4 regions of the Bacillus cereus group sp. BfR-BA-01383 genome follow, and region 4 is predicted to be linked to each of the others. Evidence: predicted binding sites of a transcription regulator. Region 4 holds the regulator's gene; each other region holds the start of a gene.

Region 1 (4,204 bases), on a different contig from region 4:
GAACCGTTCATCAAATCGCATTTTTACCGCGTCTATTTCCAATTAACTGTTACTTTGTCGAAGAAGAAACGGGATTAACTTTAATTGATGCAGCTTTACCGTTTTGTGCAAAGAAGATTTTAGAAGCAGCGCGGAAAATAGGAAAACCGATTACGAATATCGTTATTACACATGCGCATGATGACCATATAGGAGCCCTTGATCTATTAAAACAAGAATTGCCGGATATTCCGGTCTATATTTCCAAAAGGGATGCTTGTTTACTTGAAGGAAATAAGGCACTGCAAAATGGAGAACGAAACACGCCGATAAAAGTGGGAGTGTCAAAACAGATAAATACGGTTCCGGATATTCTTCTTCAAGAGGGAGATCGAATTGGTTCTCTTGTAGCAATTGCGGCTCCAGGTCACACACCAGGATCGATGGCCTTTTTAGACACGAGAAATGATGCACTCATTGTTGGAGATGCGTTTCAAACGAGGGGAGGAGTGGCGGTTGCAGGACAGTTGAAGTGGCTTTTCCCGTTTCCTATGTTTGGGACTTGGGATGCGGAAACGGCCTTGGAAAGCGCTCAGAAATTGCTGGAATATAAGCCAACTATATTGGCGACAGGGCATGGGAAGATGATGAAAGATCCATTAGTGCAAATGCAACGGGCGATTGAAGAAGCGGAGCGGAATTTAACAAGGAAGAGCCTCAAATAATTTAGAGGCTCTTTTTTACTAGATGATATTATTTTGTGGGTTTTAAGTATGTGTATAGCGCTAATAGGAAACCGAAAAACATAAATATAAAAGGGTCTTGGCTTTGGTTAGGGGCATAGCTATCTTGCACCTTGGTAAGAAAATCATGTGTTTTCATGTTTATCTCTCCTTTTATTCATAAGGTTTGGTATGAAGTGGGAATCATGATGTGGAAGTAAGAAGTTTTCATTTTGTAATTATTATATAACAATATAATTCCTAAAACTATAGAATACAAAGCGTTCATAATATGTAAAATTGCATATTATTCTTTTTGAAAATTTCGTTATATTATCTATATATTTGCATTGAGGGATTTTTGTTGAGGTAAATGAAAACAAATGGAGGAATAGTATGAGTAAAACGGTGTTAGAAGCGTATAGTGTGGAAAGGAAAATAGATAATATAACATATAAAAATCTATTTGTAATGATAGCAATCATTTTAGGATGCGTACTTCTAGGAGGGTTATTCCTTGGTTTAGCTTTTGGGATTTATGGTGAGGAAGCGTTGCGTGATAATTTAGAAGGGTACTATTTCCTTTTATTAGATGCAGCTGTTGTTGCTATCGTTTTATTAGCTTATAAACCAGTTCTTCATTTTATTAAATATATTTGGGATTTATCCGTTTTGAAGAATGGGAAGACATATTTATATCTATTAATTGGTTTTATTGTTATTGCATTATCACAATATTTAATGTTATATGTGTTTAGTTTTGAAAGTGCAGCAGAACAACAGAAACAATTAGGGAGCTTAGAGCTTCAAAATAGCATACAAAGTATTATATATGTGTTAAGTGTTGTTATAATTACACCGGTTAAAGAAGAAATTCTATTTCGAGGTATTTTATATCGATTTTTAGAAAAGAAATATAATTTTTTAGTTGGTATCATTATTTCTTCCTTCATTTTTGGGATTCTTCATGGAGGTCTTCTAATTACGGCAACGATTATGGGGATTGTATTTGCGATGTTATACAAAAAGACGCAATCTATTATACCTAGTATTATTTTACACATTGTATGGAACTTGCTTGTGAGTATAAGTATGATTGTATCTCTATGAAATTGAATAAATAACCAGTATAAAAGATGAATGGCTTAGCTATTCATCTTTTATTTTGTATGCACGTGAAAAAGTTAATTCATGTATACAATCAAAAAAGAGCTAAATACTAACAGCGAACGAATAAAGAAAGGTAGGAGTATTCTATGCAGAATTTAACAGAACTTGAAGTGGAAAATTTACGTCATTTAATTGGTGGACACGCAACGATTATTAACAAATTGGACCAGTATGCACAGGCTTGTACAGATCCAGAGTTAAAACAAATGCTACAAAAGGATGCGCAAGATGCACGAAATACGAAACAGCAATTAATGACTTTCCTAGGATAGGAGGAAGAAAAAGATGAATGAAAAAGATATGGTAAATGATTATTTAGCAGGATTAAATGCAAGTTTAACAAGTTATGCAAATTATATTTCTCAGTCTGATAATGAACAGTTACATCAAACATTAATTCAAATTCGTAATCAAGACGAGGCGCGTCAACGTAATATGTATGAATACGCAAAGCAAAAAAGTTATTATAAGCCAGCAGCACCTGCGAATCCGGTGATTGTGCAGCAATTGAAAAGTCAATTAAGTGCGGAATAGCGTGCTGAAAAAACGAGCGAATGAAGTCGCTCGTTTTTTTTGTTTTGTACATGTCAATAAATACATAATAAATATTTTTCCAGTTGTAACAAATATGACGAAAGTTAAATATAACAATTCACAGAAAGGACAAAAGTTTGTTCGATATTTCACAAAGTATCCATGGTTTCTATCGTGAGACTCTCTATAATTAGGAGTGTAAAGAAGAAAAGAACAAAAGAAGAAAAGAACAAAAGAAGAAAAGAACAAAAGAAGAAAAGAACAAAAGAAGAAAAGAACAAAAGAAGAAAAGAACAAAAGAAATAGATTACATAATCAATTAGGAGAGATTGCTATGAAGAGAAACACAAGAAAAATTGCAATTATCGGTACTGGATTAGTGGGATCAAGCTGCGCGTATTCTATTGTAAACCAAGGAATTTGCGAAGAACTATTGTTAATTGATATAAATCATGAACGTGCAGTTGGGGAAGCGATGGATTTATCACACTGCATTAACTTTACAAATACAAGAACAAAAGTATATGCAGGAAACTATGAAGACTGCAAAGATATGGACATCGTTATTATTACAGCAGGGCCAGCACCAAAGCCTGGACAAAGTCGTTTAGACACTTTAGGAGCAAGTGCAAAGATTATGGAAAGTATTGTTGGCGGCGTAATGGAAAGTGGATTTGATGGTATTTTCTTAATCGCATCGAACCCAGTTGATATTATTACATATCAAGTGTGGAAACTATCTGGATTACATAGAAATCGTGTGATTGGTACAGGTACATCATTAGATTCTTCTCGCTTAAGAACAATTTTATCTGAAATGTTACATGTAGACCCTCGCAGTATTCATGGATATTCACTAGGAGAGCATGGGGATTCTCAAATGGTTGCTTGGTCACATGTAACTGTTGGAGGAAAGCCAATTCTGCAAATTTTAGAAGAGCAAAAAGAGCGTTTCGGTGAAATAGATTTAGATGAAATTGTTGAGAAGACTGCGAAAGCAGGATGGGAAATTTATAAACGAAAAGGTACTACTTATTATGGAATCGGAAATTCTCTAGCATATATTGCTAGCTCAATCTTTAATGATGATCACCGTGTAATTGCTGTATCAGCTATTTTAGATGGTGAGTACGGTGAATACGGTATTTGTACAGGAGTACCAGCTATTATTACTAGAGATGGTATGAAAGAAGTTGTAGAACTAAATTTAACTGAGGATGAAGAATCTCGATTCGCAAAATCAAACGATATTTTACGCGATTATATGAAAACAATTGGCTACTAACTTATAGGAGAAGGTGAAACAAATGAAGGAATATATAATGTCTCGTGTATTTAAAGCATCCGCTGGAATCGCACAGGGTATTTTCGTATCCCTCGGAATTGGTTTACTGATCGAAAATATAGGAAGAATTGTTGATATCCCATTACTTATTACAATCGGAGTTGTTGCAAAATCACTTATGGCACCAGCAATTGGAGCCGGGATTGCTTTTATGCTCGGTGCGAACGGGCTCGTAATCTTTTCGGCGATGGTAGCAGGAGCAATTGGAGCTGGTTCAATTTCAATTACTGAAGCTGGTCTCATCATTACAACAGGTGAACCAATCGGTGCATTATTAACAGCGACTTTAGCAGTTTATATTGGCAAACGATTAAGTGGAAAAACTGCTTTAGATATGATGCTCGTTCCATTTGCAGCAATATTAGGTTCTGGTATAGTCGGTATTTGGTTAGCACAAAATATTAGCCCAGTTTTAAATACAGTTGGAGCATTCATTAAAGATAGCTCAGCTGGT
Region 2 (4,204 bases), on a different contig from region 4:
ATTTTTCTTATCTGTAATAACCGCAAATGGCGTTACTTCTGATCCTGTCCCTGATGTTGTTGGAATGGCAACAAATTGCGCTTTATTTCCTAAGTTCGGATATTTACATGTACGTTTTCTTATATCTAAAAACTTCTGTTTAATGCCATAGAATGTTGTTTCTGGGTGCTCATAGAAAAGCCACATCCCTTTTGCTGCATCCATAGCTGAACCGCCACCAAGCGCGATAATTACATCCGGTTTAAAGCTTTTCATCATTTCCGCACCTTTAAAAACAGTTTCATCTGATGGGTCTGGCTCGACCTCAAAGAACACTTCAACTTTCACATCATTTGTATGTTTACGTAAATAGTGCGTGACTGTATCTACATATCCGTGCTCAACCATTCCTGGATCGGTTACAATAAATGCACGTGAAATGTTAGGCATGTTTGCTAAATACGCTGTAGCATGTTTTTCAAAATAAATTTTTGGTGGCAATTTGAACCACTGCATATTCTTTTTTCTATTTGCCAGCCTTTTTATATTTAATAAATGTGTCGCTGTTACGTTTTGGGAAACTGAGTTTTTTCCGTAGGATCCACAGCCAAGCGTAAGTGATGGAATAAATCCATTATATATCTCTCCTATTCCACCTTGTGATGAAGGTGCATTTACAATGAGACGGCAAGCTTTCATGCGTAATCCAAATTGTTTTTGCACTTCTTTGTTTGCAGAGTGGATGACTGCTGAATGTCCTAAACCACCAAGGTTCAACATTTCTTCGCAATATGTAAATCCTTCTTCTAATGAATTTGCTTTTATACAAGCTAATACTGGGCTCAGTTTCTCACGAGATAGTGGATACGCTGGTCCGATACCTTGTATTTCAGCTACAAGCATTTTTGTATGTTCAGGCACCGTAATCCCAACTAATTCAGCAATATACTGCGCGGATTTCCCTACAATATCACTATTTACTGCACATGTATTTTCATTTATAACTAGCTTTTCTAATTTTCTTCTCTCTTCCTCTGTTACAAAGTAACAATTGTTTGCAATCATTTCTGTTTTCATATCATCATAAATTTCCTTATCGACAATGATTGCTTGTTCCGATGCACAAATCATACCGTTATCAAATGTTTTCGATAAAATTAAATCATTAACAGCTCGTTTTACATGTGCTGATTTCTCTATATAACATGGTACATTACCAGGGCCGACGCCTAGCGCTGGTTTTCCAGTAGAATAAGCTGATTTCACCATACCAGCTCCTCCAGTTGCTAAAACAAGTGCAACACCTTCATGGTTCATTAATTGTTTTGTCGCTTCAACAGACGGTCTTTCAATCCATTGAATACAATGCTTTGGTGCACCAGCTTTCACCGCTGCATCATATACTGTTTTTGCCGCTGCAATGGAACACTTTTGTGCGGAGGGATGAAAGGCGAAAATAATTGGATTTCTCGTTTTTATCGCGATTAACGCTTTAAACATTGTTGTCGACGTTGGATTCGTTACTGGCGTTACCCCAGCTACTACACCGACAGGTTCCGCAATTTCTATTATTTCTTCATGAGGATCTTCGTGAATAATTCCTACCGTTTTATCTTTCTTTATACTATGCCAAATATATTCAGTAGCAAAAATATTTTTAATGCATTTGTCTTCATATACACCACGGCCCGTTTCCTCAACAGCCAATTTTGCCAATGGCATATGTTGATCAACACCTGCTAGTGCCATTTCATGAACAATGTTGTCAATCTGCTCTTGTGTAAAACTTTCTAATGCTTGTAAAGCCTCTTGACTGTTATTTACTAACGTATCAATCATCTCTTTTACCTCTTGCATTCCATTTACAACTTTCTCTTTGACTACCATGTAAATTTCCTCCTATTCTGTTATCACGGTCTTTATAAGTCCCTATAGGTCATAATAAGTCCCGATTAGCGTAAAAAAATAGAGTTACCTTCCTACATGAATCCCATTGTTTGTGAAATATTTCACAAATTTATTCGTGAATAATATTTCATGAATTCAATATACATGAAATCATTTCGTTTGTGTATGTCTAATTTGTGAAATGTTTCACAAATTAATGTAATAAAAATGCACCGCTAATATAGGCAGTGCATTTTTTACTATGCTAGCGCTTGTGCTAAATCTTCCATTAAATCTTCACCATCTTCAATACCGACAGAGATACGAATTAATGTATCTGTAATTCCTAATTCTTTACGGCGATCTGCTGGGATTGATGCATGTGTCATTTGAGATGGGATAGAAATTAAACTTTCTACTGCTCCTAAGCTTTCAGCAAGTGTGAAGTATTGCAGTTTCTCAAGTACGTTATTTAACGTTTCTTCACTATCTACATCAAATGAGATAATGGCACCAAATCCATTTGCTTGTTCTGTTGCTAATGCATGGTTTTGATGTGATTCAAGACCTGGATAATATACTTTATTTACTTTTGGATGGTTATTTAAAAACTCAGCAATTGCACGTGAATTCGTTTCATGTTCTTCCATACGAATTCCTAATGTTTTTAAACCGCGAAGTAATAAGAAGCTATCTTGCGGCCCTAGAATACCTCCTGTCGAGTTTTGTACAAAGTGAAGGTCTTCTGCTAGTTGCGGGCTATTTACAACTACTAAACCTGCAACTACGTCACTATGACCTCCTAAATATTTCGTTGCACTATGAAGTACAATATCTGCTCCTAAAGAAATCGGCGACTGCCAATATGGCGTCATGAATGTGTTATCAATAATTGTTAATAAATCTTTCTCTTTAGCAAGAGTAGATATTTTCTTAATATCAGTAATTTTCAGTAATGGGTTCGTTGGTGTTTCCACATAAATCGCTTTCGTATTTGGACGAATCGCTTCTACAACTTCCTCTAGGTTTGTTGTATCTACAAATGTATGCTCAATGCCGAAACGGTTTAATACTTTCGTAATAACGCGATACGTTCCGCCATAAACATCATCTGTTAAAATGACGTGGTCACCTTTTGAGAACAACATAATTGTCGCTGTAATAGCAGCCATTCCTGAACCAAATGCAAATCCAGCATGACCGTTTTCTAATACAGCAATCATTTCTTCTAAAGCTGCACGTGTAGGGTTACCTGTACGTGAATATTCATATCCTTGATGCTTACCAACTGCTTCTTGTTTATACGTACTTGTTTGATAGATTGGCACGTTTACAGATCCAGTTGATGGTTCTCCTATGCGAATACCATGAATTAACTTTGTCTTTGCTCTCATTTTTTATTCCCATCCTTTGTATATGTCTTTACTTAAATAACGCTCACTACTATCAGGAAAAATCGTTACAATATTTGTACCTGGTGCCGCTTTCTCCGCCTCAAGTAAGCTTGCATGAAATGCTGCTCCTGAAGAACTCCCAACGAGAAGACCTTCTTTTTGCGCTAATTCTTTCACGCGTAAAAATGCATTTCGATCAGAAATTGTATGAATTTCATCAAAATAAGATGTTTTTAAAAATGGCGGGATGAATTCAAGACCAATTCCTTCTGTTTCATGTGACCCAGCTTTACCACCATTTAAAATAGATCCTTCTGGTTCTACAATAACCGTTTTAATATCAATATTTTGCTCTTTTAAATAAGACGCAGTTCCCATAAACGTACCGCCAGTTCCTGCCCCTGCAACAAATATGTTAATCTTCCCATTTAGTGCCGACCAAAGTTCAGGTCCTAGTGTTTTGAAATAAGCACGAGGATTTGCTTCATTCGCAAATTGGCTTGGAGAGTATGAATTCGGTATTTCCTTTACTAATTCTTTTGCCTTTGCGATCGCGCCGGTCATTCCTTGTTCAGTCGGCGTATGCACAACTGTTGCACCTAACGCTTTCATTAACTCTTGTTTTTCAATACTAAATTTCTCTGGTACACATACAATGACGCGTAAATCATGTTCTAACGCTGCAAGTGCCAGTCCAATGCCAGTATTTCCAGCAGTCGGTTCAATAATTGTTCCGCCCTCTGCAACAAGCCCTTTTTCTAGCGCATCTTCGATTAATTCTCTTCCTAAACGATCCTTAACGCTTCCACCTGGGTTATAAAATTCAAGCTTTGCAAATAAACGGACCTCTTTTGGAAGTGAAAAACGAGTAATTTCTACAATTGGTGTATGACCAATTAACTCATGAACTCCACGATATACATTCATCGTGTTCTCCCCCTTAT
Region 3 (4,204 bases), on a different contig from region 4:
CCCGCTTTTCAATTATGGGCCTATAGCTCAGCTGGTTAGAGCGCACGCCTGATAAGCGTGAGGTCGATGGTTCGAGTCCATTTAGGCCCACCATAATTATTCCGCAGTAGCTCAGTGGTAGAGCTATCGGCTGTTAACCGATCGGTCGTAGGTTCGAGTCCTACCTGCGGAGCCATATTATAGAGAAGTACCCAAGTGGCTCAAGGGGCTCCCCTGCTAAGGGAGTAGATCGCGAACGCGGTGCGAGGGTTCGAATCCCTTCTTCTCTGCCAGAACTGGCCCGTTGGTCAAGTGGTTAAGACACCGCCCTTTCACGGCGGTAACACGGGTTCGAATCCCGTACGGGTCATACTAAAAGAGATAGCATAATCTGCTATCTCTTTTTTGTTGTGTAAAAGTGGACGTTGAATCGTCTGCTTTTTTTTGAATACAGCTCGAGCAAGTGCATGTTTTGCTTCACCTTTATTTAAACCAACCTGTACACGTCTTCTAAGCTCAGGACTCTGCAACCATTCTAATGTATATAAAGTCATTTCAATCCTTCTTATCTCACGTAATGTTACAGATAAACTATTCCGCCTTGGATAGGCGGCAAGATTTTTGAGAATGAATCAATGGATACCCGTTGACTAATCCAGATACAAATAGTAGCTAAATCATGACCTAAAAACTTACGTTTCCGTTGTACAAAACCTAGTTCTCTAGCAAGATTTTCTAAAAGTGAAGGAGTAAGATGTTCATATAGTTCTTTAGCAAATAGTTGGAATTCATCAGATACAGAAATAGACATACAAAAACGCCATCCTTTCTTATGATTCTACAGAAAGAATAGCGTATTTTTTCATTTTAGGGGGGGATTTTGTTTAACTGGAAAAGATACCCGGAATATTAAAGCATCTTCCGCTAGATAACCACCTTTACACTGATTTCGCCATCGCTCTACTGAATATCAAGTTCACTGCAATCACGATGACTGCACCGACAAGGGTTGCAAATACACGGTCGAACAGAATGATAAACTGGAACGGCTTGCCGGCTTCCATGATCAAAATAATGAGCGGGATCATGGTTGCAGAGTATACAAGATAATTTCGAACCTTTAGAAGAGGTCGAACACCTGCGAATAGCCCGATACTTATAACTAACCCCCAAATTGGTAGACTAGTTGCGAGAAGCAAGCTCGCAAAAATCACGCCGATTACTGTACCAAGCACTCGTTGTGTTGTTTTGATTGGAAAGAGTTCTATTTTCCGCTCAGTAAGGATCGCTACGGTAATTGCAATCCAATAGAAGTGGTGCTCGGGCCAAAGTATTCGCAAACCCTCAGCTATACTTAGACATAATGCGAGCCTGATTGGGAATTGCCAACCGGATAGGTGTGCAAGAGAATTCCGCCATAGAATGATTTTTTTCGATGTTGGCCCTTTCACAGCTCCATCCAGCGATGATTTAAAACAACGGTGTACCCAGATGCCTAGCACCAAGCTGATACTGACGGTCCAAACCGCCCCTGCTAAGATTGAAAAAATTAGTTCCATCGGGTACTCCGTCTGGTCGACCATGTTGAGGATGATAATCAGGAATATGACAAAGCGTGTTGTTGCCACGGCCAAGGCACGACTATATCCGCCAATTAACGCAGCAAGGCTTACCAGCAGGATCAAGACTCCAAATGTCAGATAGCCATGTCCGAAAGAGAGAAAAGCAGCAATCGCAGCGAGCACTACTGATATCAGCGCTGATGCCAACTTTTTCCCGTGATTTATAAAACTCGAACCGACTTTCACGCTACTAACTGCCAAACTGCCGAACGATGCAGCAAAACCAAGAGCCGGATAGCCTTGAACTGTGGCGAACAGAACAGGTCCGGCCATACCTATGCCGGCGGAAATGAGTTCTACAATTTCTACCTTGGCCTCCTTAGACCAAGAAAATACTTGAGCCCTATATGTCTTTACATTCATCTATAGCACCTCTTCCGACCCAAAGAGTAGGGTTAATAATAGGCTCTTTCTTTAATCAATGGACATGTGGTGATACCTATGTCCATCAGGCTAATATTTTGAAGTATCCCCAAAATAAAAATTTTATCTTTCCAGAGTTATTTATAATAATTCAGCTCATTTTTTTCGATATGGGGAAATGCCAATTTCTTAAGTTGATGGCAATGTATGGTGCCCCCTTATAGAAATCTATAAAAGTAATGCTGCAAAAAATAAATAATATAGAAGAAGCTGTCTTTCAATAGGTGATCTATTGGAGCCAGCTCTTTGATGTTGTTATTATTATCGAGTTTTGTTGATAAATCGATATCCCTTGTCGAATCGTTGAGATATTTTGAGTTACGATAGATATAATTGAAAAATCGTTGATATATTTAAAGTTATGATAGATATATTGGGAAAATCGTTAATATAATTTCATTTATCGGAGAACATCTAATCCCTTCTTTCACAATCAAAATAAAACGCATAAATTGGGATTGATCCCACACCTACTCCAACAACTTTACACTCTATGTGAAAATGTTCACAAATAGGTCATAATTTGTGAAGTAATTCACAATAATCCATGCTACAATATGAATGTAAAGAAGTTAAACAACATTAAATTAGTATTTTAATTACTTACTTAAACAATAATAAAAAATATATGTAAAACAATTGAGAGGGGAAATTGCCATGAAAAAAGGTATCAATCGCGTAGTATTAGTAGGAACAGGAGCTGTAGGTTGTAGTTACGCTTACTCAATGATCAACCAAGGTGTAGCTGAAGAATTCGTACTTGTAGATGTTAATGAAGCAAAAGCAGAAGGAGAAGCAATGGACTTAAGCCATGCGGTACCATTCTCTCCAGCAGCAACAAAAGTTTGGAGCGGTAGCTATGCAGATTGTAAAGATGCAGATCTAGTTGTTATCACTGCTGGATTACCACAAAAGCCAGGTGAAACTCGTTTAGACTTAGTTGAGAAAAATACAAAGATCTTTAAACAAATCGTTCGCGGTATTATGGATAGCGGATTCGATGGAATCTTCTTAATCGCAACTAACCCAGTGGATATTTTAACTTACGTAACTTGGAAAGAATCTGGTTTACCAAAAGAGCGCGTAATTGGTTCTGGTACTACTTTAGACTCTGCTCGTTTCCGTTACATGTTAGGCGACTACTTAGATGTAGATCCACGTAACGTTCATGCTTACATCGTTGGTGAGCACGGTGACACTGAACTTCCAGTATGGAGCCACGCTACTGTAGGTGTACAAAAACTAGAAACAATCTTAGCGAACAACGAACAATATAACCAAGAAGATTTAGATAAAATCTTTGAAAATGTACGCGATGCAGCTTACCATATCATCGAACGTAAAGGTGCAACTTACTACGGAATCGGTATGTCACTACTTCGTGTAACTAAAGCTATTTTAAGCAACGAGAACAGCGTATTAACTGTATCTGCATACCTTGAAGGCCAATACGGTGAGAAAGATGCTTACGTAGGTGTTCCAGCTGTTATTAACCGCGAAGGTGTACGTGAAATCGTAGAACTTGAGCTAAATGAAGAAGAAAAAGCGAAATTCGCTCATTCTGTAAAAGTATTAAAAGAAACAATGGCACCAGTACTATAATAATTGCTAAATCATTCAGAGGTGGGAAACTGCTTCCTATCTCTGAATTCATATAATTTAATATAAATTCCTTTTCCAGTTTCCCTTGTATATCCCCAATATACCCCTTTTGCTGGATAAGGGTCGTTTATAGAAAAAGAGCACTCTACCTTAAATAGAGTGCTCTTTATTATTATTTTTTAGGTGTTAATCCTAATTTCGTTGTGAGACGGCTTGAAATAGGCGAATACACCACCAAATGTAAGTGATAAACAGTGACAGCTCCCATTCCTATTTTTTGTTTTAAGGATAGAAGAAAGCCCCCTAATAAATGTTTTATATCAGCATTTCAGTATGAATTGTAGTTGTAAAAGTGCGTTGTTCTTTACTTAGAATAAATGTGTGCTTATGAATTTTACATTTCAATAAACTTTGTGACAAAAAATGTTGAGAAACATTTTTTATGAAGGATTATTTTGTTTGTAATTCATGTTGAAAATTGCGTGAAAAACAGGAGAAAACCAATAAAATAAATATTGAGCAATAATGAAGGTGAGAAATAGTAAGGGGAAATAAAGCGTTTGCAATGAATATTCGTC
Region 4 (4,204 bases):
CCCTGGATAATCAATTAAAGCATTCTCCAAAATCTCTTTACTATTTAAATCAAGATGGTTCGTAGGTTCATCGAGAATTAATAAATTTGATTTTTGCATCATAAGTTTTGCGAGAGCTAATCGAGCTTTTTGTCCACCACTAAGAGAAGATACTGGTTTTAATACATCATCCCCTGTGAATAAGAAGTTGCCGAGTATAGTGCGGATCTCTTTTTCAGGTTGCAGTGGATATTCATCCCATAGTTCATTTAACACGCGTTTAGAAGATGTTAAGTTTGCTTGTTCCTGATCATAATAACCAACAGATACATTTGAACCGAAAGCAACATCTCCGTGTAAGAGTTGTAACTTATTCACAATGGATTTTAATAATGTAGATTTTCCAATTCCGTTAGGTCCAACTAAGGCAACACTATCTCCGCGAGTTAAGCGCATAGTTACATGTTCAATAATAGGTTCTCCATCATAGCCAATGGCTGCATCTTTTACTTGTAAAACATCATTCCCACTTTGTTTTTCGATATCGAAGTGGAAGGATGCTGACTTAGAATCGCCTAATGGTCTTGTTAATAATTCCATTCGGTCCAATTGTTTACGACGGCTTTGCGCACGTTTTGTCGTAGATGCACGAGCTATATTTTTTTGAACGAAGTCTTCAAGCTTGGCGATTTCATCTTGTTGTTTTTCGTAACGTTTCATTTCTTGCTCGTATAAAGCTGATTTTAAATCTAAATATTTACTGTAGTTACCAACAAATCGTCTACTCTCTTTATTCGAAATTTCATATACTTGTGTAACGAGTTTGTCTAAGAAATAACGGTCATGGGAAACGATTAGTATCGCACCAGGATAACCTTGTAAATATTGTTCAAGCCATGTTAATGTTTCGATGTCTAAATGGTTTGTAGGCTCGTCTAAAATAAGTAAGTCTGGTTTCGTTAATAATAATTTACCAAGAGCTAATCGTGTTTTTTGCCCACCGCTTAATGTAGAAATCGTCGTCTGGTGCGTTTCAACTGGAAAACCAAGGCCGCTTAAAATTGAACGAATATCTGCTTCGTACTGATAGCCACCTTGATCTTTATAATCTAATTGTAGTTGGTCATAATCAGCTAATAATTTTTCGTATGTAGCCGCATTCGAAAAGTTTTCTTCTTTTCCCATCTCTTGCTCTAGCCTTCGAAGTTTTGTCTCCATTTGCTGTAAATGTGTAAAGACGGTTAACATTTCATCCCAAATTGTTAAAGACGTTTCTAATCCGGTATTTTGAGCTAAATACCCCATTGAGACATCTTTCGGTTTTATAATTTCACCACCATCATGAGATAGCTCACCAGCTATTATTTTTAATAATGTAGATTTTCCGGCCCCATTTCGTCCGACTAATGCGATACGATCTTTCGTTTGTACTTCCAATTTTATGTTTGCAAGAATCGTTTCTGCACCGTATAATTTCGAAAGTCCGTTTACTTGTAATAAAATCAATGTTTTCACCTCAAATAATTTCTTAACTTTGCCATGTTTATATTTCTCAATCATACTAAAAATAGTGTATAGTTTAAAATAAAGAGAGAATACTTCTTCTCTTTATTATACAAGGAAATTCATGAGTGCTAAACTTCTGTATTTGATTCAAGTATATGAATAAAGATAGGAAGAGAGGAGAGGTTATATGGATCAGCAAAAAATTCCACAAGCCACTGCCAAACGATTGCCTCTATACTATCGATTTATCCAAAACTTATCTCTTTCTGGTAAGCAACGTGTTTCATCAGCCGAATTGAGTGAAGCGGTAAAGGTTGATTCCGCAACTATTCGAAGAGATTTTTCATATTTTGGAGCGTTAGGGAAAAAAGGGTATGGATATAACGTAAATTATTTATTATCATTTTTCCGTGAAACACTCGACCAAGATGATATAACACGTGTAGCACTTATTGGAGTAGGTAATTTAGGGACCGCTTTCTTACATTATAATTTCACGAAAAACAATAATACAAAAATTGAGATGGCATTTGACGTTAGTGAAGAGAAAGTTGGAACAGAAATCGGGGGCATTCCTGTATATCATTTAGATGAATTAGAAGAACGTTTATCAACTGATATACAAGTGGCAATATTAACAGTACCGGCTACAGTAGCACAATCTGTGGCAGATAGATTGGCAGAAACGAACGTGCATGGTATTTTAAATTTTACACCAGCACGCTTAAATGTGTCAGAAAATATAAGAATTCATCATATTGATTTAGCTGTAGAGTTACAAACACTTGTTTACTTTTTGAAAAATTATCCACAATAAAACGCAGAGGAAGCGACCTCTGCGTTTTATTATTGTTTTTTCTTTGTGAATTTGACTAATATAAGGCGAAGTGCCAAATTAAAATCAATTGTTGCCATCACTGCAAATAGTATTGTCCACATATTCCAGATTGTATCTGTTACGTTCGTAATGGCGAAACGTGTAAAGATACATCCAAGAAGGAAGTACAATGCAGCCATGAACAATGGTGAGTTTCTCATACTAAAAATCCTCCGATAAAGCCTTGCATTTTCTCAGCTTCTTTAATCATTTCTTGAATTTGCTCATTGCTTACTGCAATTTGAGCGACTGCAACGAGTGTATTCATCAAAACATGAGCTGCAATTGGAACGATAATACGCTTCGTTTTTACATATAAAAAGGCGAATACGAGCCCCATAGCAGTGTATACCAATAAGTGAGTAAAATCAAAATGAATCGCCGCAAATACAAGAGAACTAATGATAGCGGCAATAAAGAAGTTAAACTTCTTATAAAGTGTACCAAATAAAATTTTTCTAAATACGATTTCTTCTAAGATAGGTCCGATTATAGATACAACAATAAGGAACCAAGGTGTGGTTCTTGCTATGTCCATCAGCCTTGCTGTATTTTCAGATCCAGGCTTAATGTCCAGTAAATACATTTCAATCATACCAGCGATACTTTGTGAGAAAAATGCTAAGAAGAACCCGATAAAAATCCATCCAATTGTAGCTGGAACAGTAGAGCGCATTTTATCTAAATGTCGATCGCGAATGTCTGTTCTGAGTAACCAAAGTACAACGCATAATGCAATGAAAAAGCTAATAATCGCCCAATGGCCAGTTATGATTTGTCCCTTTTCCTCGGTGGTAAATCCTCTATTATCATAGAGACCTGTTTTTAAGAGTAATGGTAATCCAACAATTCCAGATAACTGCATTAAAATGTATGTAACGATAACCCACCAATATTGTTTCTTCAAATGGTTTAACCATCCTTTCTAACTCTAGTGTATGAGATAAAGTAGGATAACATGTAAATATGCTACCTATCATATAAACTTTCATTCGAATTATGATTTTTTTGTAAATCTGTATTTGAAATTAAAATAGAAGACAGGAAAAAGTTGTGTGTGTAGCGAAAACAACTTAGGGTGTCTTTCATATTGTAACATACGAGTGGTGGAAACAACGATTCATATAGTAAAGGTAGTAGAAGAAGGATTTTATATAGAAAAGTATATATAGTAATTTGCGAAAAAATTATGATTTTTTTACTTGCAAAAGAAATTGAGATTATTTATTATTATAAGTGTGTTAGCACTCGGGTGACTTGAGTGCTAATAAATAAAATTTACATAACAAAATGAGGAGGTTATTGTTCATGCTAAAGCCATTAGGTGATCGCGTTGTAATTGAGCTTGTTCAAGCAGAAGAAAAAACAGCAAGTGGTATTGTATTACCAGACACTGCAAAAGAAAAACCACAAGAGGGTAAAGTAGTTGCAGCAGGTACTGGTCGAGTGCTTGAAAATGGTGAGCGTGTTGCTTTAGAGGTAGCAGCAGGTGATCTTATCATCTTCTCAAAATATGCAGGTACTGAAGTGAAATACGAAGGTAAAGAGTACTTGATTTTACGTGAAAGTGACATTTTAGCGGTTATCGGTTAATTATATAAATCTTAAAAAATCCAAGGGGGTCAATTATTATGGCAAAAGATATTAAATTTAGTGAAGAAGCACGTCGTTCGATGCTTCGCGGTGTCGACACTCTTGCAAATGCAGTAAAAGTAACGCTTGGACCAAAAGGTCGTAACGTTGTACTTGAGAAAAAATTCGGTTCACCACTTATTACAAATGATGGTGTAACGATCGCAAAAGAAATCGAATTAGAAGATGCATTCGAAAACATGGGTGCAA

What was found. Region 4 encodes Rex, which represses fermentation and respiration genes when NADH is low (regulators of the CRP and FNR family bind a similar motif). Its sites were predicted from a motif close to TTGTGAAATATTTCACAA; they were not measured.
Region 1: the regulator Rex is predicted to act here: its motif matches at 2,543-2,560, upstream of MR065_RS18105 (L-lactate dehydrogenase).
Region 2: the regulator Rex is predicted to act here: its motif matches at 1,977-1,994, upstream of adhE (bifunctional acetaldehyde-CoA/alcohol dehydrogenase).
Region 3: the regulator Rex is predicted to act here: its motif matches at 2,548-2,565, upstream of MR065_RS02235 (L-lactate dehydrogenase).

Annotation. Positions count from the first base shown of each region.
Region 1 is NZ_JAKUFP010000021.1:16,359-20,562, forward strand. It holds gene MR065_RS18085 (MBL fold metallo-hydrolase) at 1-704, shown strand, start outside; gene MR065_RS18090 (CPBP family intramembrane glutamic endopeptidase) at 1,098-1,811, shown strand; gene MR065_RS18095 (hypothetical protein) at 1,958-2,143, shown strand; gene MR065_RS18100 (spore coat protein) at 2,157-2,405, shown strand; gene MR065_RS18105 (L-lactate dehydrogenase) at 2,740-3,690, shown strand; gene MR065_RS18110 (PTS sugar transporter subunit IIC) at 3,713-4,204, shown strand, end outside.
Region 2 is NZ_JAKUFP010000025.1:52,381-56,584, reverse strand. It holds gene adhE (bifunctional acetaldehyde-CoA/alcohol dehydrogenase) at 1-1,866, opposite strand, end outside; gene MR065_RS19770 (bifunctional cystathionine gamma-lyase/homocysteine desulfhydrase) at 2,127-3,260, opposite strand; gene MR065_RS19765 (O-acetylserine dependent cystathionine beta-synthase) at 3,264-4,187, opposite strand.
Region 3 is NZ_JAKUFP010000002.1:985-5,188, forward strand. It holds tRNA gene MR065_RS02195 (tRNA-Gly) at 1-6, shown strand, start outside; tRNA gene MR065_RS02200 (tRNA-Ile) at 17-93, shown strand; tRNA gene MR065_RS02205 (tRNA-Asn) at 101-175, shown strand; tRNA gene MR065_RS02210 (tRNA-Ser) at 182-272, shown strand; tRNA gene MR065_RS02215 (tRNA-Glu) at 278-349, shown strand; partial or broken gene MR065_RS02220 (Tn3 family transposase) at 426-596, opposite strand; partial or broken gene MR065_RS02225 (IS4 family transposase) at 596-790, opposite strand; gene MR065_RS02230 (FUSC family protein) at 918-1,964, opposite strand; gene MR065_RS02235 (L-lactate dehydrogenase) at 2,682-3,626, shown strand.
Region 4 is NZ_JAKUFP010000055.1:8,296-12,499, reverse strand. It holds gene MR065_RS25650 (ABC-F family ATP-binding cassette domain-containing protein) at 1-1,485, opposite strand, end outside; gene MR065_RS25645 (redox-sensing transcriptional repressor Rex) at 1,673-2,302, shown strand; gene MR065_RS25640 (YdiK family protein) at 2,332-2,523, opposite strand; gene MR065_RS25635 (CPBP family intramembrane glutamic endopeptidase) at 2,520-3,269, opposite strand; gene groES (co-chaperone GroES) at 3,671-3,955, shown strand; gene groL (chaperonin GroEL) at 3,994-4,204, shown strand, end outside.